Regions from separate parts of the Sulfobacillus thermosulfidooxidans genome, predicted to be linked through region 3. Evidence: riboswitches for the same ligand, from Rfam matches in the RefSeq annotation. Region 3 holds a riboswitch; each other region holds the start of a gene.

Evidence for each region. Region 3 has a riboswitch for S-adenosylmethionine ahead of AOA63_RS08260 (trans-sulfuration enzyme family protein). Riboswitches for the same ligand answer to the same signal wherever they lie in the genome.
Region 1: linked by a shared signal. The riboswitch ahead of metK (methionine adenosyltransferase) and the one ahead of AOA63_RS08260 (trans-sulfuration enzyme family protein) in region 3 are both predicted to bind S-adenosylmethionine.
Region 2: linked by a shared signal. The riboswitch ahead of AOA63_RS05150 (synthase) and the one ahead of AOA63_RS08260 (trans-sulfuration enzyme family protein) in region 3 are both predicted to bind S-adenosylmethionine.

What each region holds. Positions count from the first base shown of each region.
Region 1 is NZ_LGRO01000001.1:3,170,059-3,177,711, forward strand. Features, by position in the region: gene atpA (F0F1 ATP synthase subunit alpha) at 1-455, shown strand, start outside; gene atpG (ATP synthase F1 subunit gamma) at 456-1,313, shown strand; gene atpD (F0F1 ATP synthase subunit beta) at 1,325-2,749, shown strand; gene atpC (ATP synthase F1 subunit epsilon) at 2,765-3,187, shown strand; gene AOA63_RS15455 (YwmB family TATA-box binding protein) at 3,338-4,054, shown strand; gene AOA63_RS15460 (M23 family metallopeptidase) at 4,147-4,734, shown strand; gene spoIIID (sporulation transcriptional regulator SpoIIID) at 4,835-5,092, shown strand; SAM riboswitch class I at 5,331-5,433, shown strand; gene metK (methionine adenosyltransferase) at 5,503-6,702, shown strand; gene AOA63_RS15475 (glycosyltransferase) at 6,767-7,228, shown strand; gene AOA63_RS15480 (sensor domain-containing diguanylate cyclase) at 7,365-7,653, shown strand, end outside.
Region 2 is NZ_LGRO01000001.1:974,890-982,542, forward strand. Features, by position in the region: gene AOA63_RS05130 (trans-sulfuration enzyme family protein) at 1-621, opposite strand, end outside; gene AOA63_RS05135 (hypothetical protein) at 669-1,061, opposite strand; gene AOA63_RS05140 (Bax inhibitor-1 family protein) at 1,283-1,945, shown strand; gene AOA63_RS05145 (hypothetical protein) at 2,040-2,330, opposite strand; SAM riboswitch class I at 2,456-2,558, shown strand; gene AOA63_RS05150 (synthase) at 2,704-3,672, shown strand; gene AOA63_RS05155 (methionine synthase) at 3,695-4,681, shown strand; gene AOA63_RS05160 (bifunctional homocysteine S-methyltransferase/methylenetetrahydrofolate reductase) at 4,678-6,570, shown strand; gene otsB (trehalose-phosphatase) at 6,512-7,336, opposite strand; gene AOA63_RS05170 (alpha,alpha-trehalose-phosphate synthase (UDP-forming)) at 7,329-7,653, opposite strand, start outside.
Region 3 is NZ_LGRO01000001.1:1,632,332-1,639,984, forward strand. Features, by position in the region: gene sufD (Fe-S cluster assembly protein SufD) at 1-1,013, shown strand, start outside; gene AOA63_RS08240 (cysteine desulfurase) at 1,010-2,233, shown strand; gene sufU (Fe-S cluster assembly sulfur transfer protein SufU) at 2,230-2,652, shown strand; gene sufB (Fe-S cluster assembly protein SufB) at 2,728-4,128, shown strand; gene AOA63_RS08255 (non-heme iron oxygenase ferredoxin subunit) at 4,129-4,446, shown strand; gene AOA63_RS08260 (trans-sulfuration enzyme family protein) at 4,460-5,683, opposite strand; SAM riboswitch class I at 5,749-5,858, opposite strand; gene AOA63_RS08265 (MFS transporter) at 6,477-7,653, opposite strand, start outside.

The DNA of each region.
Region 1 (7,653 bases), 1.5 Mb from region 3:
GCGTCAGGCCTGCGGTTAACGTGGGATCTTCGGTGTCCCGGGTAGGATCAGCGGCTCAAATCAAGGCGATGAAGCAAGTTGCCGGGACGATGCGTCTTGACCTTGCACAGTACCGAGAATTAGCGGCGTTCGCCCAGTTCGGATCTGATTTGGATAAAGCCACGCAAGCTCGTATCGCCCGTGGTAACCGGACGGTTGAAATTTTGAAGCAACCCCAATATTCACCTATGCCTGTTGAGGAACAAGTCGTATCCATTTTCGCAGTAACCCGAGGATTCCTCGACGATATTCCCGTCGAACAAGTTCGAACCTTTGAAGCGGGATTGCACCGGTTTTTGCACGAGAAACACGAAAACATTTACGAGGCGCTCCGCAAAGACAAAGCATTTAGTGACGAAACCATCAAGCTTTTGACGAACGCCATAGAGGAATATAAGAAAACGGCGGTGTTATAAATGGCTGGAGGCGGACTTAAAGAAGTTGACCGGCGCATTAAAAGCGTCAAGAACACGCAGCAAATTACGCGGGCCATGAAAATGGTTGCGGCTGCGAAGTTACGCAAGGCCGAGTTTCGGGCGAAACAAGCACGGGCGTATGCCAATGAAATTCGCGCTATAACCCGGCGTGCCGTCAGCAAAGGTACAGGACATCCGCTATTAGAGAAACGTGATGTGAACCGTGTTGGATTTGTTGTCATCACCTCTGCACGGGGATTGGCGGGACCGTATAATGCCAACATCTTGCGGCATGCCAGTAGCTACATGCGTGAAGTGGGCGGCAAGAATCCTGCCGTGTTTGCTGTGGGCCGCAAGGGCCGTGACTATTTCCTGCACCGGAATGTGCCGATATTACGGGAATTTCTTGGTGTAGGAGATGACCCGACTTTTCACCAGGCGCGTGCCATAGCGCGGGAAATCTTGCAACACTATCTGGATCACGATGTCGATGAAGTGTTTTTAAGCTATACCAAATTCATCAATCCTTTGACCCATCAGGCCGAAACAATTCGTCTGTTGCCCGTCGAAGAACCCCCAGAAGATGATCCGAGTTTGCAGCGCAGCTATGTGTTTGAACCGGATACACAAACCGTGTTCAATGATTTGCTTCCGCGCTACATCGAGGTTTTGATTTACAGTGCGTTATTGGAATCCAAAGCCAGTGAGCAGGGAGCCCGAATGACGGCCATGGATTCCGCAAGCAAGAATGCGGATGAACTCATTCGCAAGATGATATTAATGCGTAACCGTTTACGGCAAGCTGCTATAACGAAAGAAATTGCGGAACTCGTGAGCGGCGCCGAAGCTTTGGAATAGGAGGATCGAGCGTGGCGGAACATGATGGCAAAATCGTGGAGGTACTAGGCCCTGTCGTGGAGGTCGAATTTCCCAGCGGCCACTTGCCGGCGATTTATAACGCTCTACGCGTCGTCGGCACACGGAATGCGGCAGGGGATGGTCCCGACAATGGATCATCTGATTTAATCTTGGAAGTGATGCACCAAATTGGTGACAACCGGGTCAGTTGTATTGCCATGGCCTCGACGGATGGCCTGGTCCGGGGGATGAAAGTCATTGATGAAGGGCATCCCATAAGCGTGCCTGTGGGCAATGTCACGCTTGGCCGGATGTTCAATGTGGTGGGGAACCCCATTGATGGTAAAGGCGCGGTCGATGCGGAACTCAGAATGCCTATTCATCGTCCAGCCCCCAGTTTTACCGAACAGGCGGTATCAACAGAGATTTTTGAAACCGGTATTAAAGTAATTGACCTCTTAGCTCCGTATCCTAAGGGTGGAAAAGTCGGCTTGTTTGGCGGAGCGGGAGTGGGTAAAACCGTATTAATTATGGAGCTCATCCATAATATTGCCACCGAACATGGAGGATTTTCGGTTTTCGCTGGGGTCGGTGAACGAACCCGGGAAGGGAATGACCTGTTCTTAGAAATGTCTGAGTCAGGGGTTATCGACAAAACCGCGTTGGTTTATGGACAAATGAATGAGCCTCCGGGCGTGCGTATGCGGGTGGCTCTCTCCGGAGTCACCATGGCAGAATATTTCCGTGACCAGGAAGGCCGGGACGTGTTGTTCTTCATTGACAATATTTTTCGGTTTATCCAAGCGGGTTCTGAGGTCTCAGCGTTGCTCGGGCGTATGCCTTCAGCGGTGGGATATCAGCCAGTTTTGGCTACGGACATTGGGAACTTGCAGGAACGGATCACCTCCACGAAAAAAGGATCCATCACCTCAATTCAGGCGGTGTACGTGCCAGCAGACGACTACACGGACCCTGCTCCAGCGACAACATTTGCGCACTTGGATGCGACCACGAACCTGGAACGGCGGATTTCTGAAAAAGGTATCTTCCCTGCGGTGGATCCCTTGGCTTCGACCTCACGGATCTTGGATCCGCAGGTGGTGGGCGATGAACATTATCAAGTTGCCCGGGGCGTTCAAGCTGTGCTTCAACGGTACAAAGAACTTCAGGATATTATTGCCATCTTAGGGATGGATGAATTAAGTGATGATGATAAATTAATTGTCGCCCGCGCCCGAAAGATTGAGCGCTTCTTGTCACAGCCGATGTTCGTGGCCGAGCAGTTTACTGGCACACCGGGCAAATACGTGCCGATTCGTGAGAGTGTCCGAGGTTTCAAAGAAATCCTTGAGGGGCGCCATGATGATTTGCCGGAAATGGCGTTTTACATGGTGGGCTCCATTGACGAGGCTGTCGAGAAAGCAAAGACCCTTTAGGGTTGGGGGGATAGTATGGCAACCACCTATCAGTTGAAGATTGTGACCCCGGAACGGACGCTCTTCGAAGGACCGGTAACGTATATCATTGTCCGCTCCACTGAAGGGGAAATCGGGATTTTGGCGCATCACATGCAACTCATTACGCCCTTGGTTCCCCACATCATTACGGTATATCCGGAAAATGGCAAAACCGAGCAATTTACGATTGGTGGGGGTTTCCTGGAAGTCGGGGATACCACCACTGTGGTCTTGGCCGATTCAGCTGAGCGCGCTTCGGAAATCGATGTGGCCCGTGCAGAAAAGGCTCGCCAGCGCGCCTTGGAGACGATCGGCAAAGCTGAACCCAATATCGATTTGATTCGGGCGAAACGCGCATTGGCCCGTGCGGAAAATCGGCTTAAGCTAGCCGGTCATCCTACGGCCATGACGCACTAGCCTATCTGTAGGCTTCACTCAAGTCCCGTACTTTTCATCTTCTAAAACAAGCCCTTGTCGTTAATCGGCAAGGGCTTTTTTGGTTCGATGTATGAAAAAAAGCGTTTGGTGGAACAATCTGGTAGAGATTCGTTGCCAGGGGGGTTAAAAGTGAAAAACGGGATACGTAATGGATTGTGGATTGCTGGGATTGGATTTGTGTTGTGGATGGGAGCGAGTGTTAGGGCGGCCGCATTGTCCCCGGTCATGACGGCTTTTCAAGCTACCAAAGCCCATCCCCAAGGATTTAGCATTAACGGTTGGGTCCAATTGCCACGGTCGCAAAGTCAACAAAATCTTGTCGATATCGTTCGTCACTTATCCGATCAAACGCACATACGGGGAACCGTGCAGTTCGAACAAGGCACGGGATATCAAAAGGCATCAATCAGGCAGCATGTTGCGGGATTCTCCAGCGAACTCATCGCCGAACGTCTATCCTCTGGAGCCACATACGTGGTCGTTGACCGGGTAGGGAGTCAAGGCTTTGAAGGATTAAATGAAAGCCTTGGTTTGGTCCGTCACGTCTTATCGCGTTATGGGCCCTTACATCTGGCGTTTACGCTTCAAGGCACCTTACCCGAGAACTTGTCCCAGGCTCAAGAGAACCAGGTCATTAACCAGGCGTTTCAGGCCATTGGTGCTAAGAAAGTAAATGGAATCGAAACGCCTCAGTATGTTTCGGTGGCGGGGGATAGCGGATTCATTGCCCAGCATGACAGCTTACAAGGTCATCCCGTTAATATTCAAGTGGCCTTGAATTACAACACATACTGGCACGCCGAACAAGTAGATGTAGGGACGCCTCTAGTTACCGTCACTTACTAACCGGGTTTGAATTGGGAGTTCCTGGGCACACTGGAATTAAGAGGATATGAATCCTCGGTTGCCAAGTGCATAAAGAGTGGAGGAACAAACGAATGGCGAATCGTCGTCTCACCCTGGTCGGTATTATTGGCGGCGTTGCAGTGTTGGGTGGCGGTCTTTTAACATTGGCTTTGACACACCGGTCTGCCCATCCTGTTACCGTGCCAGTAGCGCACTCACCCTCTTCTACGGCCAAAAATCATGGGGCCCAGCTTAAATCGCAAGCCAGTAGCACGGCAGCGCCTTTAATGATGCCGGTCAATGGGGCTATATCGAATCCTTTTGGGTGGCAATATTCGGGCGCGTTAAATGAATGGTATTACAACCCCGGTATCACGATTTCGGCCAAGGCAGGAACGCCGGTTCACGCCGCTTGGGGCGGAGTGGTCACCCAGGTCGAAAATGTGAACCATCAAGGGTTGTCGGTCACTATCAAGGATGGCGACCAATATGAGACGGTCTACGGTCATCTTGGTAGTGCGAACGTCAAAGCGGGCGAAATGGTGAAACAAGGACAGATTATTGGGACGGTAGGAGGCAGTAGTATTTATAGCCATCAACCGGGATCCCATTTAGACTTTGATGTGTATCACGGATCAATGGCAACCAATCCGGAAGGATATCTCCATCCTTCATCCTGACCATCCCATGAAATGCCAGAGCAGGAATCTTTGCTCTGGCATTTATTTTTTTTGCGGCCATATACTCTACCAAGTTCGGGGGGAGAAAGGGGCCGGAAATGTGAAGGATCATATCTGGCAACGTGTTGTGGACATCGGAAACTACATTTTAAACAACGGGGCAACCGTGCGAGATACAGCCAGAGTATTTGGCGTCTCGAAAAGTACTGTCCACAAAGACGTCACCGAACGATTGCCAAAAGTTAACCAAAAATTGGCCAATGAAGTCAAAAAAGTCTTAGAATTCAACAAAGCCGAGCGTCATCTTCGCGGTGGGGAAGCTACTCGCCAAAAATTCCTCACGAATCGTCCGGGATAACATGATATCCAGGACTGAGAGCCGGGGGACCTATTGCGCCCCCGGCGAGAACTCGTGATTTCACCTCTATGGACTTAAAATCCCCATGCGTGTAACCCACGGTATTCTCCCCATGACGTGAGTGGGATAGGCTTTAGCGATAGCGCACATGCTACCTAAAGAGCAGACCTTTTGGTATTTTTCTAGTTGACACAAAGAAAGTCAGACTATATACTCGGAAAGACAATTAATCATTATGCTCTTATCGAGAGCGGCGGAGGGACAGGCCCGATGAAGCCCGGCAACCGGCAAATTATTGCCACGGTGCCAATCCCGACCCCTTTTTTGGGGACGGATGAGAGATGCAGCCGAACCTCTTCTCTCTGAAGGGGATTTTTTGTGTATAAGGGCATGAAGAAGGAGGCACGTAATTGGGGCGCAATTTTCTTTTTACGTCGGAATCGGTCACCGAAGGGCATCCCGATAAAATTGCTGATCAGATCTCCGATGCTATTTTAGATAACATTCTCGCGGAAGACCCAGTGGCGCGTGTTGCCGCGGAAACGGTCGTTACCACGGGAATGGCTCTCGTGGTTGGAGAGATTTCCACAACCACGTATGTCGATATTCCGCGGACGGTGCGAGAAACGATCCGCGCCATTGGTTATACGCGCGCCAAAATGGGTTTCGACGCGGATACGGTTTCGGTGTTGACCTCTATTGACGAACAATCTCCCGATATTGCCATGGGCGTCAACCAGGCTTTGGAAATCCGCGAAGGCTCAGATGATGCGCGTGCATTAATCGGCGCAGGGGATCAAGGCATGGTCTTTGGATTCGCGTGTAATGAAACCCCTGAGTTAATGCCACTACCGATTTCTCTTGCCCACCGTTTGTCATACCGTCTAGCGGAAGTGCGAAAATCTGAACGCGTGCCGTTTTTGTGGCCGGATGGCAAAACCCAGGTGACGGTACGCTACGAAAACGATAAACCTGTTGGCATTGATACCGTTTTGATTTCCACCCAGCATCAAAGTTCAGTGAGTTTACAAACGGTTACGGAAGCCGTTATCGAAGAAGTGGTCAAACCCGTGGTTGCTCCCGATTGGGACTTATCGCACACGCGGATTTTAATCAATCCCACCGGTCGCTTTGTGATTGGCGGACCGCATGGTGATTCCGGACTGACCGGCAGAAAAATTATTGTTGATACCTATGGAGGCTATGCCCGCCATGGGGGCGGGGCCTTTTCCGGCAAAGATCCGACTAAAGTGGACCGTTCTGCATCGTATGCGGCCCGTTGGGTGGCAAAAAATTTGGTAGCTGCCCAGTTAGCTGATAAAGCGGAAATTCAAATCGCTTATGCTATTGGAGTGGCTCAGCCCATTTCCGTGATGGTGGATACTTTTGGTACAGGACGTTTACCCGATGATGTCTTAGCGGATATTGTCCGTCAGGTCTTTGACTTGCGCCCCTTAGGAATTATTGAAGATTTGGATCTGCGGCGTCCTATCTATTTGCAAACGGCCGCATACGGCCACTTTGGTCGTACCGATGTCGCATTGCCATGGGAACAAGTTAACCGCGTTGATGCGTTGTTAGCCAAAGCCCAGGTCAATCCTAGACGGTAAGCATGGGCATGATTTCCACAGACTGCTCGTATAATGGGACAGAATGTGGAAAGGAGAATGTCCTGTGACCTGGTGGGGAGCTCTTGGTTTAGCACTATCGCTTTACGGTGCAGTGGTGGCATTAGAGTGGGTATATTCGCGAATTTTGCCATGGCCTGGACTTGTGCCGGCTGCGATCACGGTAGTGTTGTATGTGCGCGATCAAGAGAATATTTTGGAACGTGCGGTATCCGATTTGAGTGAAGTCTGGGAAGATGCTGCTTGGCAACGTTGGGACATGGAAATTCTTATTGTGGATGGGGGATCGAGCGATCAAACCTTGGCAATCGCCAAGCGGCTTGAACGCCGATTCCCTTTTATTATCGTAACACCTTCTCGTCTTGATAAAGGACAAGTATTAGATATGTGCCGCCATGATGTGATTATATGGATCGATTTAACTCACATGAACCCGTATGTGCCTCTTGCCACCTTAAAATCACTGTTACGGCATAGTGAGCCCGTGATGATTCGCTCAATAGGCTAATGATGCTTTTTCTTGGCTGCGATATTATCAGTGAATGGAGATGATTTGCAGGAATCTGGTGATATTTCACGAATATATAGCCAAATAATTTTGCCATAAACAGCACTGTTCGTTTGAAATAAGAAAGGAACTCTGCATGCTGCGACGGATATCCCTTATCCAAGTGTACTTATGGCTTTTAACGGTTTTGGGCCCGGTTTTAATCCTTGTTCATGGACTTAGATGGGCACCGCATATTTGGGGTGTCGTCATCGTGGGGGCCATCATGGTGGCGGCGTCCACGCTGTGGCCTATTAAACTGGGACAAGGCTCCATCACTTTGGTCAATGCCGGTTATTTCTCCGTATTTCTTATCGGTGGCACCATTCCGGCTGTTGTCGCAGGGTCAATAGGACAGATGCTCGGGTGGATCAAGGGATTTAAGG
Region 2 (7,653 bases), 660 kb from region 3:
ATGGCCTGCCAAGTACTTAGTTGCACTATACACGACGTAGTCGGCTCCAAGTTCCAGTGGACGCTGGCGAACAGCGGTCATGAATGTGTTGTCCACTGCCAATTCGGCGTGATGTGCATGTGCAAGCTCAGCAAGATCCTCTAGAGGACTAATACGCAAAAGAGGATTACTCGGCGTTTCCACAATGAACAGGCGTGTTTTTGAGGTGATATGTTGTTTGACCTCGTCGATATCGCGGGTATTAACCATGCTCGACGCGATGCCAAATTTGGAAAAGATGTCAACCATGATACGGTAAGTGCCGCCATAGGCATCTTCAGTAATAATGACGTGATCGCCTTGTTGTAAAGTGTGCACCAGTGCAGTCAGCGCGGCCATGCCACTACTATAAAGGAGGGCTCCTGCACCATTATCTAACCGGTTAATCGCTTCTTGGGCCGCGTGCCGGGTGGGATTTTCGGTCCGGCTATAATCATAGGGACCTAATTCGGTTCCTGGATGCCGATATGTGACAGTTTGATAAATTGGTGTGCTGACGGCCCCATAGAGACGGTCCTGTCCGACTCCAGAGTGAGCGGCTAGACTTTCTAGATGCCAATCGCGAGATTCGTGTGCCGGCACGTTATTATCGTCCTTTCCATGCTGTTGAAATAAACTGCGTCACAGGTTTACGAAGTGAGAAAGCGATCGAGCATGTTGCGTATATTTTCATTATGATCACTTTCTTGAATGAGTTGTTGCAAGACCTCAGCAATCCAATCATCAAAACTTAGTGTTTCTGTCTTTAACACGACATCGTGCACGACTTTTTGCCGTAGCGGTTCCAGACGTCCGGCTTTGTGCTTCAGCATGTAATGGACATTATCGAATTCGAGAGTAATGGACGTAATGGAATTGTCTCGGGTGAACAACCCTGAATGACGTGTGACGTGTACGCGTTCGGGCAACGCTTGTTCAAACTTGTTTGCCAGTACCGATAGGAGAAGGGGGATATCATGACGAATATCCCGAATGCTCGCGGCTAAAATTTCAAAAGACATGCCATCATTTTGATCAGCCATCAATCACGCCTTCTTTCTCAAACGCGACGTTATCGTTTAAAACATGATGCCCGTGGCAATAATAGCCATAAGACGCAACAACGTATCATTTTCACCATCAGGTCTATTTTCCCGGAAGATGGCGTTGTCTGCAAGCGCTTCGTACGGAAGAGCACATTTTAACTATTTGACATTTCTTGACTTTTGATGTATGACAAAATTGTACAGGAGGTGAGTGATCTATGTATAACCGGACACCTTATACTTACTCAGTGGCTGATGGAATTAAAGGGTCTTTAATGGCTCGTACCTTGGGATATTTGGCTTTATTATTAGTCGTTCTCATGTTGGCGAGTTTATTTGGAGTTAGCTTGGGGTCATTAGGAATTTGGATGGGATTCATTGCGGCAATGGTAGGAACGATTTTCGTTTCGCGTAATCAAGCTAATGCCGGGGCTGCGTTGTTTTGGGGCATTGTTGTAGCCGCTGGTTTGGGAATTGCTATTGCCCCTATTCTTTGGTATGCCATCTTGTACCAAAATCATCTTTTTATTACGACACTAGGGGCTATTTTGGTGGCCATGTTGTTGTCCGCTGCCATAGTGTCATGGATTCCTTGGGACTTTTCGAAATTGGCGCCGATATTGTTTCTTGGTTTATTGATGCTTATCATAACGAGTTTGCTATCGTTTTTCTTACCAAGTATGTTCGGAGTCGTTGCTTCGCGAGCATATAATTTGATTGGTGTGGTTATTTTCACGGGGTATTTATTGCTTGATTTCTCGATTATGCGGTACCGGGGTCGCGCATTACCGACTAATGGGACAGCAATTGTCCTGGCGGTGTCACTGTTAGTGGATATCATCAATTTGTTCCTATTCTTGCTGCGTTTAGGTCGTCGTTAAACTATGGGTCATAGATTCTTCTTTGTCAACTAAGTCAATGGGGCCGCACCCTTTAACGTGCAGCCCTTTTTTATTAGGCTGGGCCTGACGTCACTTAATGAAAAACATCGACCCAGAGACTATGAACCGAATGGGAAATTTGGGCTAACACATAGGTAAGAAATGCTCCCAGCAGTGCCCGAGTTGTTTTCCATGTTTCTAATTCATGTTGGAGATTGCCCAGCTCTTTAATGACGAAACTTAGTTGCCATAATATCAAGGCGCCAAGAATGAAAATGAGCAGGAAAACACGACGCAGGATGAGACGGCTCCGCGACCTTTTAGATTTAGTAACCAAACCGCCATGTTGCCGATCCTTGGAAACCGATGACCCGGGAGAAGACATCGTACCACCTCCTAGATAGAAGCCTATCACGTATGGCAATAAATGGCAATTATAGATTTTTTCATTTGTCCTCTTGACCATACGGACAGGCCATGGTATTTTGCTAATCAATTCTATAGGAACACTTCTTATCCAGAGTGGCGGAGGGACTGGCCCGATGAAGCCCGGCAACCCCTTTAGGGTGGGTGCCAATTCCGGAAGAATACTTTGTATTCTTTAAGATGAGAAGAGCATTGCGCCTCTTCTCGTGATAGGCGCTTTTTTTATGGTCATGCGCATAAATGCACCATGCCGGATCCTAAGAAGATGAGACAAGCATGATAACCGATATTCACGGTATCAAATCATGCACGATAGGAGAGATACTGGAAAAATGAAGACGACTGTCATGGGCTCATATCCGAAAATTCCTGCGGGATCCGGGCCCAACGTACGTTCAGCCATTCAGCGATTCGAAAAAGGACTGTTGACTCCGAGCCAACTGTTTGACACCTATAGCCAAGTGATTGGCCGCGTAGTTGATCTCGCTGCTGAAGCGCAATTGGACCGGACAACCGATGGACAAATTCGCTGGTACGACTTATTTGACCCGGTTGTGCGAGACTTGGATAACGTACAAAGTGCCGGATTAATTCGTTTGTTTGACAACAATTTTTACGTGCGTCATCCTTTAATTACTGGCCGCCTGCAATATCAAGGAGGAACATTAGCGGCGTGGTCCCGGGAAGCGGCAAAACGATCTCCAGTGCCGGTGAAAGTGGCTTTACCCGGTCTGTTTACATTTCTCGAACTGGCGGAAGACAAAAGTTATGCGAATCAAGACGCTTTATTAGCCGATTTGATCGATGTCATGCGGTTAACCGTCAAGCATTTAGAGGATACCGGCATTGTTGAATTGCAGTGGGATGAGCCGGCCTTGGCCCGTAACGCTACGCTTTCTCAAAATCAAGTCGAAGAAGCCTATCGAGCTTTACTTGATCCCGGTATTTCCTTAGAACAATCGATTGCCCTATATTGGGGAAAGTCAAGCCCGTGGCTTGAACGGTTATCAGCGTTGCCGTTTTCACGTATTTATTTTGATGCAATCAGCGATCCCAGTATTTTAGATGTTTTATCTCAAACGGCGCTACCAATGGACGTAGGCGTCGGTCTTTTGGATGCACGGAATGTGCGGCTAGAAGAACCTCGTGAGGTCTTGCATCATCTTGAGCCGATTATTCGCAGACAAGGCGCTAGCAAAGTGTGGATTCACCCGAATTGTGGACTGGAATTTTTGCCTCCCGACAGGGCCGAGCAAAAGGTCCGTTTACTTAAAGATATCAAGACATTGATTAACGCTTAAAGGAAAGAAAGGACGGACCTTGATGGCAAAACATTTATTAACCACCAGTGTGGGAAGTTTTCCGAAACCTGGCAAGTTGATTACGGCACGTTCTCAATTTCGACGGGGCCAAATTTCGTTGGAACAGTTACAACAAGCCGAAGAGGAGGCAACACGCCAAGTCATTGCTTTGCAGGAAGAATTAGGCATTGACATTTTTGTGCACGGTGAAATGGAACGGGGCGATATGGTCGCCTATTTCGCTGAGAACTGGCAAGGATTTTCTGAATCGTTGCCGGTCCGTTCATATGGTAATCGGTACTATCGCAAGCCGATTGTGGAAAATGTGGTGGCCCTAGGGGATTCTGTTGGACTGACGGTAAAATCATGGCAAAAGGCCTCGCAAATGACGAATAAACCCGTGAAGGGAATGCTGACAGGGCCTTATACTATTTGCGACTGGTCATTTAACGCGTATTATCCCGATCGCCGTTCGTTGGTTATGGACTTGGCCCATTTAGTGCACGAAGAAGCGGTGGCATTGGAGAATGCCGGTGCTCAATATATTCAAATTGATGAGCCCGCTATTTCCACACGGCCTGAGGAGTTAGATTTGGCGATCGAAGCAATGGCCATTGTGACCAAGGGACTTCGTGCTAAAACAATCAGTCACATTTGTTATGGGGATTTCGAGACGATTTTACCCGGTCTCTTTGATTTGCCCGTCGATCAATTAGATTTGGAAGCGGCTAATCAACATTTTGCGTTGCTTGACTTATTGGGTCGTTATCGTTGGCCAAAATCTAAGGAACTAGCCTTAGGCGTTGTCGACGTGCATACTCACCGGATTGAGTCCGTTGACGAAGTCAAAGCGGGAATTCGCCGGGCATTAGAAATTGTTCCCCTAGATAATTTGTTAATTGATCCGGATTGCGGGTTAAAAACCCGGACTTGGGAAGAAGCTGAGCAGAAGTTGCGGGTAATGGCGCAAGCAGTACAAGAGGTCCGTGAAGAGGACGGGTTGCAGTGAAGACCTTAAGCCAAGTGCTGCAAGATGCGGGCTGGATTTTGGGTGACGGGGCTGTCGGAACCGCTTTAATGGATGAAGGGGTAGAGTCAATTGCTCTACCCTTAGTTCCCTTACGCCAACCCGACGTGTTGATGAATTTACACCTGAAATATCTGGAAGCCGGAGCACGACTAATCGAAACGCATACGTTTTCTGCTAACGGACATAAACTCGCAGCGCTGGGTATTGACGCCGATGTGGTGGAGTTAAATCGCCGGGCCGCTCAAATTGCCCGCCATGCTCGTGATATTTTTGGCGGCGAAGCATGGATTCTTGGCGTCGTGGGTCCTTTGGCCCAACCCGTTGATTCCCAGGTGATGCCTTCCGTACCCTATGCAGAGGCACTCGAATATTTTCGCCCGGTGGTTGCTGGCTTGCTAGCGGGTGGTGTTGATGGATTTATCGTTGAAACCATGTCCGACTTACCGACTGTGCGTGCTGCGGTTGAGGCCATTCGTTCTGAGACAAATCTGCCTATTGCCGTTTCTTTTGCCTTTTCTCCACAAGGGACCACGCGCTATGGGCTCAGTCCTGAAGAAGCCATTGAAGCCATGGCATCTTTGCCAGGTGGGTTACCGGCTTTAGTGGGGGCAAATTGCGGTAGCGGACCAGCTCCCCTGTTAGATGCCATTATTCGGATGGCACCTAAGGCCAAGGAACTAGGTATTCCTTTGGCAGCTTATCCTAATGCCGGTCAGCCTGGTCTGGTTGCGGGACATGTTCATTATCCTGCTACGCCACGCTATGTGGCCACGATTGCCTCTGCCCTACGAGAAGCGGGATGCCATGTCATTGGGGGCTGCTGTGGGACCACTGCTGAGCATATTCGAGCGCTTCAAATGACATTAAGTCATGATTCAAAACCTCAACTCATACCTTCGGTGAGAGATATCACCGATGCCAGTGCGTCTTTAGAGATTAGTCATAGTGAAAGTCATGACCAGGGAATTTCCCAGTTTTTTTACAAACGATTTATCATTAGCGTTGAATTAGATCCACCGCGTGGTGTGAATCCTCATCGACTATTGGATTCAGCGCGCGTTGTAACCGAGCATGGAGCCGATTGTATTAATATCGGAGACAGCCCCATGGCGCGTGTGAGGTTGAGTGCTTTAGCGACAGCACGTTTGATCTCTGAACATCTCCCAGTGCAAACCATATTGCATTTTACCACCCGGGACAGAAATTTGATGGGCCTGCAGAGTGATCTTTTAGGGGCCCATGCATTAGGCATTCGCAATGTTCTGGCCTTAACCGGGGATCCACCGGGATTAGGTGATTATGCGCATGCGACGGCTGTCTATGACATCAATTCCATCGGATTAGTCAAGGTGCTGAATGCATTTAATGCGGGACAGGACGCTCTCGGTCAAAAAATTGGGGGTCATACGGCGTTTGATATCGGTGTTGGGGTAAATCCTAATGCCGATGATTTGGATCACGAATTACAACGGTTTCGGGAAAAGTTAGAGGCCGGTGCCCATTTCGTGATGTCACAACCAATTTATCAACCTGAGCAACTCGAAAGGTTTCTGGACAAATTAGGAGGATTGCCAGTGCCTTTGCTATTAGGTGTTATGCCCCTGGTGTCCTACCGCCAAGCTGTGTATTTGCATAATGAAGTGCCTGGTATCATCATTGGGCAAAACATTCTTGAACAGTTCGAGAATATTCAAGACGGAACAGCGTTAGGTATCGATTTGGCCTTGAAATTGATGGAGCAGCTTATGCCGCTCATTCAGGGGGTTTATTTGGTGCCGTCCTTTAATCGAGTGGAACCATTATTACCGATTATAGAGTACCTCCGGCGCCAGGATCCGTGGAAAGCAAAAGTTCAGGGTGAGAACTAATCTCTGCCAATAATTTTCGGACATGCTGAGGAGAAGGCAGCCAAAACCGTGCGCGGCTCGCATTCTGTCCGATATGAACTGTAACCCCAGACTCCAGCGCTCCAAAGGCATCTTCATCCGTGCGGTCATCGCCCATTATAATCGGCAAAATGGGCTGGGGCAGTCCAGCGGACAGAATGCGATATAACGTGATTACAGCATCCTTCTTTGTGGGCCCGGGTTGTGGACGAATTTCCCAGCACAGTTTTGCGGGATAAATCACAATATCCTGAGAAAAAGCTAACCGCTGTTGCAATTGTTCGGCCAGTTGCGGATGCTGTGAATGGTCGACATGCCGGTAGTGCACACTAATCGAGTACTGTTTGTCTTCGATATAAAGTCCTGGAAAAAGAGACGAAAGAGACATAAGCCTTTGTAAGATCTGGGGCCGGACAGAAAGAAACCGCTGGGACGAGTCATGCAGCCATGATTCATTGGCCCATTGATACTCGGCCCCGTGGTTTCCACTTTTACTTAATCCATTAATAGGAAACAATTGCTCGATATCTTGCAAGGACCGTCCACTCACTAATGCGACACGGTGCCGCTGATTCTGCGTCAATCGTGCCAATGCTTGCACTAATTCCGGAGAGACTTCGACCGATTGTGGTGTCGGAGCGATATCCAGTAATGTTCCGTCAATGTCTAAAAACCATATCCAACTTTGACTGTGATGCTGTTGTGAAATATTGGCGAGAATTGGTACCGTTAGCAAAGATTTACACATAGGACTGAGCTGCCATTTTTAATGTGAGGAAAATGTCTTCCATCCAGTCATAGATGGTATGCTTCATCAAATGTGCCCGCATGGTCGAGATTCGGGCAGCGCGTTCATCAGCTGAAATGGATAACGCTTCATGGAGCGTGTTGGCAAATCCTTCAGGATCTAAGGGGTTGATGGGAAACGCTTCGTTTTCTAATTCGTTCGCGGCCCCAGTGGTTTCACTTAGTAATAACACACCACGTTTGTCGACCTGCGCGGCCACAAATTCTTTAGCAACGAGGTTCATGCCATCGACTAAGGAACTGACCACAGCAAAATCT
Region 3 (7,653 bases):
CGAGCAGTATACCCCAAGACTGGACATCACAAGGTATAGTAGTCATGCCCTTACAAGAGGCCGCCGTAAAATATGAAAAGGACCTGAGCATGGTGCTAGGACAGATTGGGACGTCTCCGATCAGTCGTGCAGAAGCCTTAAATGGTGCGTTATGGGATCAAGGGCTTTATATTAAAGTCCCAGCGCATGTCCGAATGGTAGAACCCTTGTTGGTACTGCATTATGGACAGTTCAGTCATGACGTTCGCAGCCTTTTTCCGCGCACCCTCATTGTGGCGGAGCCAGGAAGTCAAATGACTGTCATTGAGCGGTATATTTCCAATGAATTTGAGGAGAAAACCTTGTTCTCCAGTGTCGTCGAGGTTTTGGCTAAGGAAGACGCCAAGGTGCATTATGGGGCCGTGCAAAATCTCTCTGACAACGCAGAGGTTTTTATGCACCGTTCTGCGCTCGTCCAAAAGGACGCGGTCGTGGACTGGAGCATTGGCGAATTTGGCGGCCATCTTACCATAGCTAGCGATCATACCCATTTGGTAGAACAAGGTGCTCAAAGCACCCACACCATGGTGTTTTTTGGATCAGGCCATCAGCGACAAGATTTTGATACGGAGATTATTCATTCCGCTCCTTACACAACCAGCCGGATTATCGCCAAAGGCGTGATGAAAGACCAGGGACGCAGCGCATTTCATGGGATCACGAACATTGAACATGGTGCCGTCCAGGCTGATGGTCGACAAAAAGAGCAGACTTTGATGCTATCAGATGAATCCCGCGCCGATGCGGTGCCATCCTTACTGATCAATGACAATGATGTCTACGCGGCCCATTCAGCCAGTACAGGTCCCATTGACCAAATTGCCCTGTTCTATCTCATGGCGCGGGGCTTATCTGAACGTGAGGCCATCCGGTTATATGTTCATGGGTTCTTAGCGCCAGTAGTCGACGCGCTGCCCGGTCCGGTTCTCCGGGACTCGGTGTGGGAATCGGTAGAAAGGAAGTTGGACGCATGATCACGGCGTTGGTCGATATTACCGAGGATTTTCCCATTTTAAAACGGCAAATTAATGGACACCGGTTAATCTATTTGGACTCGGCTGCCACCTCACAAAAACCCCAAATCGTTATTGACCGGTTGGTGCAATATTATGAAACGACCAATGCCAATGTTTTGCGCAGCGTCCACACCCTCGCAGAAGAAGCCACAACGGCCATGGAGGAAGCCCGAGAAAAGATTGCACGCTTTATTCATGCTAATTCTCCTCGTGAAGTAATTTTTACTCGTGGCACCACCGAAAGCCTGAATACGATTGCCCGCGCGTGGGGGGATAAGTTTTTGGAAGCGGGCGATGAAATCGTCCTCTCTCCCATGGAACATCATTCTAACCTGATCCCATGGCAACAGTTAGCCAAGCGTGTCGGTGCCAAGCTGAAATTTATCGAATTGCAGCCCAATGGCACAATCACTGTTGAAGCCGTTAAACAACAGATAACCGAACGCACCCGAATTGTGACATTGTCCGCCGTCTCCAATGTTCTGGGCACAATCAATCCCATAGCCGACGTCGCGAGCTTGGCCCATCAAGTGGGGGCGATTATGGTGGTTGACGGAGCCCAATCGGTTCCTCATCAACCCACCGACGTTCAGGCATTAGGAATTGATTTTCTTGCTTTTTCCGGACATAAGATGTTAGGACCGACAGGTATTGGTGTGCTGTGGGGTAAAGAAGCCTTACTCGAGGCCGCAGACCCGGTTATGTTTGGCGGAGAGATGATTGCCTATGTGGACCGCGATGACGCCACTTGGGCGGAATTGCCTGCGAAGTTTGAAGGAGGGACACCCCATATTGCGGGGGCAATTGGTTTAGGAACCGCTGTAGACTATTTATCCGCTATCGGTATGGAGCGAATTGAAGAACACAGTCGGATGCTTGCGGAGGAGGCCTATAGGAGACTCGCGAGTTTAAGTGATGTCGTGGTCTATGGGCCAGAATATCCCCGTACCAGTCTGGTGGCATTTAATATTGTTGGAATCCACCCTCATGACATTGCCCAGGTATTTGATTCGCGTGGTATCGCCATCCGTGCCGGCCATCATTGTGCGCAACCTCTCATGCATTGGCTTGATGTTGGCTCCACGGCACGCGCGAGCTTTTACTTGTACAATAGTGATCGTGATATCGATGAATTGGTCGATGCCATTGAGGCGACAAAGAGGTATTTTAAGCGATGAACTTAGATGAAATTTATCGGGAGACCATCTTAGATCATAATCAGTCGCCACGAAACTATGGTCATTTGGATCATCCCACAAAAGTTGTGGGTCTGCTCAATCCCACCTGTGGCGATCAAATTCAATTAGAGCTCTTGCTTCAAGATGGAAAAATTCAAGACATCCGTTTTAGTGGTCAAGGTTGCTCGATTAGTATGGCATCTGCATCCATGATGACCGAGGCTATTAAAGGCAAAACTATCGAAGAAGCCTTAGCCTTGACTTCCAATTTTAAAAATTTTGTGACCGGAGGCACTTCTAATATTCCCTTAGGGGATTTGGAAGCTCTGCACGGTGTTTCCCAATTTCCGAGCCGTGTCAAATGCGCAACTTTAGCACACAATGCATTTGAGAAGGCTATGGCCGAATCGAGTGAATAAGGTCTTGCCATTCTATAACACTTCAGGTCAACCTGTTTAAACGTTGAGTACCAAAACCAAAAAGGAGGGACTTTCATGGCTAGTAAACCCACAATAGTCAACGAAGAATATCAATATGGGTTTAACGACGGGGATGTTGGGGTTCTTAAGTTTGCTCGGGGTTTAAGCCGCGAAACGGTTGAAGAAATATCCCGGATCAAACAAGAACCCAAGTGGATGCTAGATTTCCGTCTACATGCGTTGGATGTGTTTTATAAAAAGCCAATGCAAAATTGGGGAGCTGATCTCAGCAAGCTCAATTTCGACGATATCATCTATTATGTTAAACCATCGGAAAATCAAGGTCGTACATGGGACGAAGTGCCACAGGCCATTAAAGACACCTTTGAACGCTTAGGCATTCCTGAAGCCGAACGCAAATTCTTAGCAGGCGTCTCTGCCCAGTATGAATCAGAGGTTGTCTATCACTCTATTCGCAAGGACTTGGAGGAAAAAGGCATTATTTTCCTCGATACGGATTCGGCATTGCGGGAATATCCGGATCTGGTGCGGGAATATTTTGGTACCGTCATCCCGCCCGAAGATAACAAATTTGCCGCGCTCAACTCGGCTGTCTGGTCTGGCGGCTCGTTCGTCTATATCCCGAAAGGGGTCAAAAGCGATATTCCCCTTCAGGCATATTTCCGCATTAACTCGGAGAACATGGGACAGTTTGAACGCACCTTGATCATCGCCGATGAAGATTCCTTTGGGCATTACGTCGAGGGCTGTACCGCTCCCAGTTACAATTCGGAATCATTGCACTCAGCTGTTGTGGAAATTATCGTCAAGGATGGCGCACGGATGCGCTATACCACAGTTCAAAACTGGGCGCCCAATGTTTATAACCTTGTGACGAAACGCGCTGTCGCCTATAGAAATGCGACTATGGAGTGGGTTGATGGTAACATTGGATCCAAAGCCACGATGAAATACCCTTCCGTATATTTAATGGGAGAAGGGGCAAGGGGTAGTGTTTTGTCCATTGCCGTGGCGGGCCGCAATCAACACCAGGATACGGGCGCCAAAATGATTCACATGGCACCCAATACCACTTCAACGATTGTCTCGAAGTCCATCAGCCAACATGGAGGGAAAACAACTTATCGGGGCCTGGTGCATTTCGATAAAACCGCTATCGGAGCCAAGTCTAATGTCAAATGTGACACGTTACTTATGGACAGCGAATCCGTCAATGATACCCTGCCCTATAGTGAAGTGGAAACCAGTCAGGCCGAGATGGAGCATGAAGCTACCGTCACCAAAGTCAGTGAGGAACAACTGTTCTATTTACAAGCTCGGGGTTTAACCGAAGAGGAAGCCACGCGCCTTATTATCCTCGGTTTCATTGAACCCTTCACACGCGAACTGCCCATGGAATTTGCGGTCGAGATGAATCGTCTCATCAAGTTTGAGATGGAAGGAGCAATTGGCTAATTGGCTAAGTGGGTTCGGGTAGCATCGGTTGAAGACCTGAAAGAGCAAAACCCCTTGCTGGTCGTATTGGATAACGAAGATGTTGCATTATATCGGGTGAAAGACCAATATTTCGCGACAGATGATTTGTGTTCGCATGCCGAGGCCTCGTTGGCTGAAGGTGATTTGAAAGGGTATTTAATTCATTGTCCTCGCCATGGCGGACAATTTGATGTCCGAACGGGCGAAGCCAAGCATTTTCCCGCTTATGCTCCCATTCGGACATATCCGGTCAAAGTTGAAGGAAATGATATTTTCATTGACACAGAACGAGAATAGGCGAAAATCTCGCCTATTCTTTTTGTGTGACCAACGAATCGGAAATACGCACGGCCGATGCCGCTTGAATCAAATCTAAAGCGATATCTTCGGGATCTTCTAATCCTACTGAAATCCGAACCATACTATCCGTAATCCCCATTTTGGCTCGTTCTTCGGGTGTTTGATTCCGGTGTGAAGCAATTAAAGGATACAGACATAAGGTATAGATATCCCCAACCGTTGTCGCTGAAGCGACGAGTTGAAGATGGTCCAAAAATCGAAACACGTCCTCTTTACCGCCGCCTAAGTCTAGGGTAACCACCGCCCCACCCAAATCCGCTGGCAACAGTCGTTCTGCCACCGTATGCGTCGGGTGATCTACAAATAAGGGATAGAAGACCCGGGTAAACATCTGGGATTCCTGTAAAATCCGGGCCAATTTGGCGGCATTGTGACACTGCCGTTCGAAACGAACGCCCAGCGTGCGGAGTCCCCGGTGAATCAACCATGCTTCAAAAGGACCTAATACCGCCCCGCGCAACTTTAAATATTGATGAAGACGATTATGATATTCTTCTCGCCCAAGAACAATACCGCCCATCGCATCTCCATGTCCACCCAAATATTTAGTTGCACTATGCACCACAAGATCAGCCCCCCATTCTAGAGGCCGCATGATGAGCGGTGTGGTAAAGGTGTTGTCCACGATAAGTTGAGCACCTAAACTATGAACTAAGCCAACAATTTGCGGAATATCCAATACTTTTAACAAGGGATTAGACAATGTTTCCATTAAAACCGTTCGCGGCTTGTGAAGCTGAAGAAGTTTCTGAAAATGAGAGAGGTCGGTAAAGTCTTCAATGACTACCTTCACCCCCATTTCACCCCACACGGTGCTTAACAGATTCAACGACGCGCCATACACATCTTGACTGACTAAGAGCGTATCCCCTGGTTCAACATGAGTGGCATATACAGCCGCATCAATGGCCGCCATTCCCGAAGCCGTCGCAATTCCGGTCTCGGCCCGTTCAAGTTGCTTCATAGCATCAACTAAAGCTTCCACATTGGGATTAGCATGACGGGCATAGGAAAAGCCCTCGATTTCTCCACCCATTAGTTGATCTAACATTTGGGCTGAGCGAGAACGATAACTGGTTGACGGAAAAATGGGTAACGCGGTAGGCTCGATGTCGCCTAGTGCAGGAGTTCCCGCATGAACTAATAATGTATTCCTTCGCCATTGTTGGCTCAAGGTAAACGCCTCCTCATGTTCATAAAAAATCCTCCCATCGAGGGAGGGGTGGCGATACCCGTTCCCTCTCATCTTGAAAGACTTTGTCTTTCAGGAATTAGCACCAACCAGACGATAATCATCTGGGGGTTGCCGGGCTTCATTGGGCCAGTCCCTCCGCCGCTCTCGATAAGAGGTTTTAACAATTGAATGCACTTTAACATATCTCGCCGGATTCAGCAATATGGCGATATGACTCACAAAAAAGTACTCAAAACGAGGGATGTGTTAACTAGATCAATGACGCGGCGTCACATGCAGGAGAATTCCATGATAAGCATTGTCTTTAGCCAAATATCAGGCCATTGTTCGTAATCGCACAAGGGACCGCACCTGGCTCCCCAGTGACCCATGGTCAGCCACTACTATCTTCAGTAGTTGAGTGATGTCGTCGTAATCACTTCCAAACTTGACACAACTATCGTCATGTTGCCGTGGACAGGGAAAGTCCAAACCAACCAGTAACCGCGTCAATTCGCTGCTCGCCAACCATGCTGCTATGTCTGCGGTAACCGACCGTCCATTTATAGTTATATAGTTCCTGAGCCCTGACGGAGACAGCTTAGCTATGGCGCAGAAGATATCTGCTCTCCCCCTCGTCTAGGATTCGCTATCCTCCTAAGCCAGTACTTGTACAGGGGGACGTCGACAACATAACGATCGCGTGGTACTGTGCAATGCTCCATTCCTTGGGATATTTTTCCGCTCGACTATCACCAATTTAATACTCGGGGAACGTTCACTGATTGATTCATTACCGCAGCACCTTACTTCTGGACTCAAGGAGCGGAGCAACAAGCGCTTTGTACAGCCACGGAGAAAGGGACATAATGGCAATTCCTGAAACAATAAACGGTGTCGTAATGCCCCATGCGCTGGCAACAAACCCTCCGGCTATCGCGCCAACAGGCATTCCTGACCATGCGATAAACCGGTACGCTCCGTTAATCGTGCCTATGCGGGCCTCGGGAATCTCATGCTGACGCATCGTGACCGTTATGATGTTCCATATGATGGTTGCTGCCCCCTGTCCGGCCATGGCCAAAAAAGCGATAGGGGCGAAACGAACCAATCCCAGGGTCAATTCCGATGCCCCGATAATAAAGTTGGCAACTGGAAGATACCTTGAGCGAAGAAACGAAGACTTACGACTTGTGATGCTAGATGCCAGGGTCGCACCCAGGGAACTGGCAGCGATCAATAGGCCGTAACCGGTGCTTCCCAAATGAAGCGTATGCTCCGCCAACAAAACGAGCAGTGCCGTAGTGCCTCCGCCAAAAAAGTTGTGTCCGAAAGACCCGAGAGCCAAGGTGCGAATTGATGCATGTTGCCAAAGCCATGTCATCCCGGACCTTAATTCTTGCAATACCCCCGAGAGGTTAGATCCATGCCGGTCGGCCTCTGGCACCCAAGCTCCTGGCAATCCCATGACAACGAGTCCACCCAATGCGTACAATAATGCGATGAGTGCCCACGTGCCGCTGCCAGAGAACCTGAACAATAGAGGAGCTGCAATTGGCCCCGCCAAGAAGGCAAATATCGTTAGGATAAGAGAAACTTTAGAATTAACTTCGGATAAACGCTCCTTAACGAATACAAGTCGAGGCATTATTTGCGCTAAGTTATCCATTATAACGTCCAAAAATCCCATAAGGAGGGCCGCGAAAAGAACCACTAGGAGAGTTTCTTTGCCCTCGCAGATAGCAAGGCCCATTGCCCCACTTATCGCGGAAAGACACAGAGCTCCGCCCAAAAACAGCCGTCGTTTGTGGACACGGTCGATGAGGACTCCAGATGGCAAGCCGAAAATTAACCACGGCACCCTCAAAACCGCTGTTGCCGCAGCTACCCCAACATCGGCGTTAGTAACGTTGGCCGCCATGATTGGTATTAATACCGTTCGCATTCCATCAGCAAGAGAACGCAGGGCC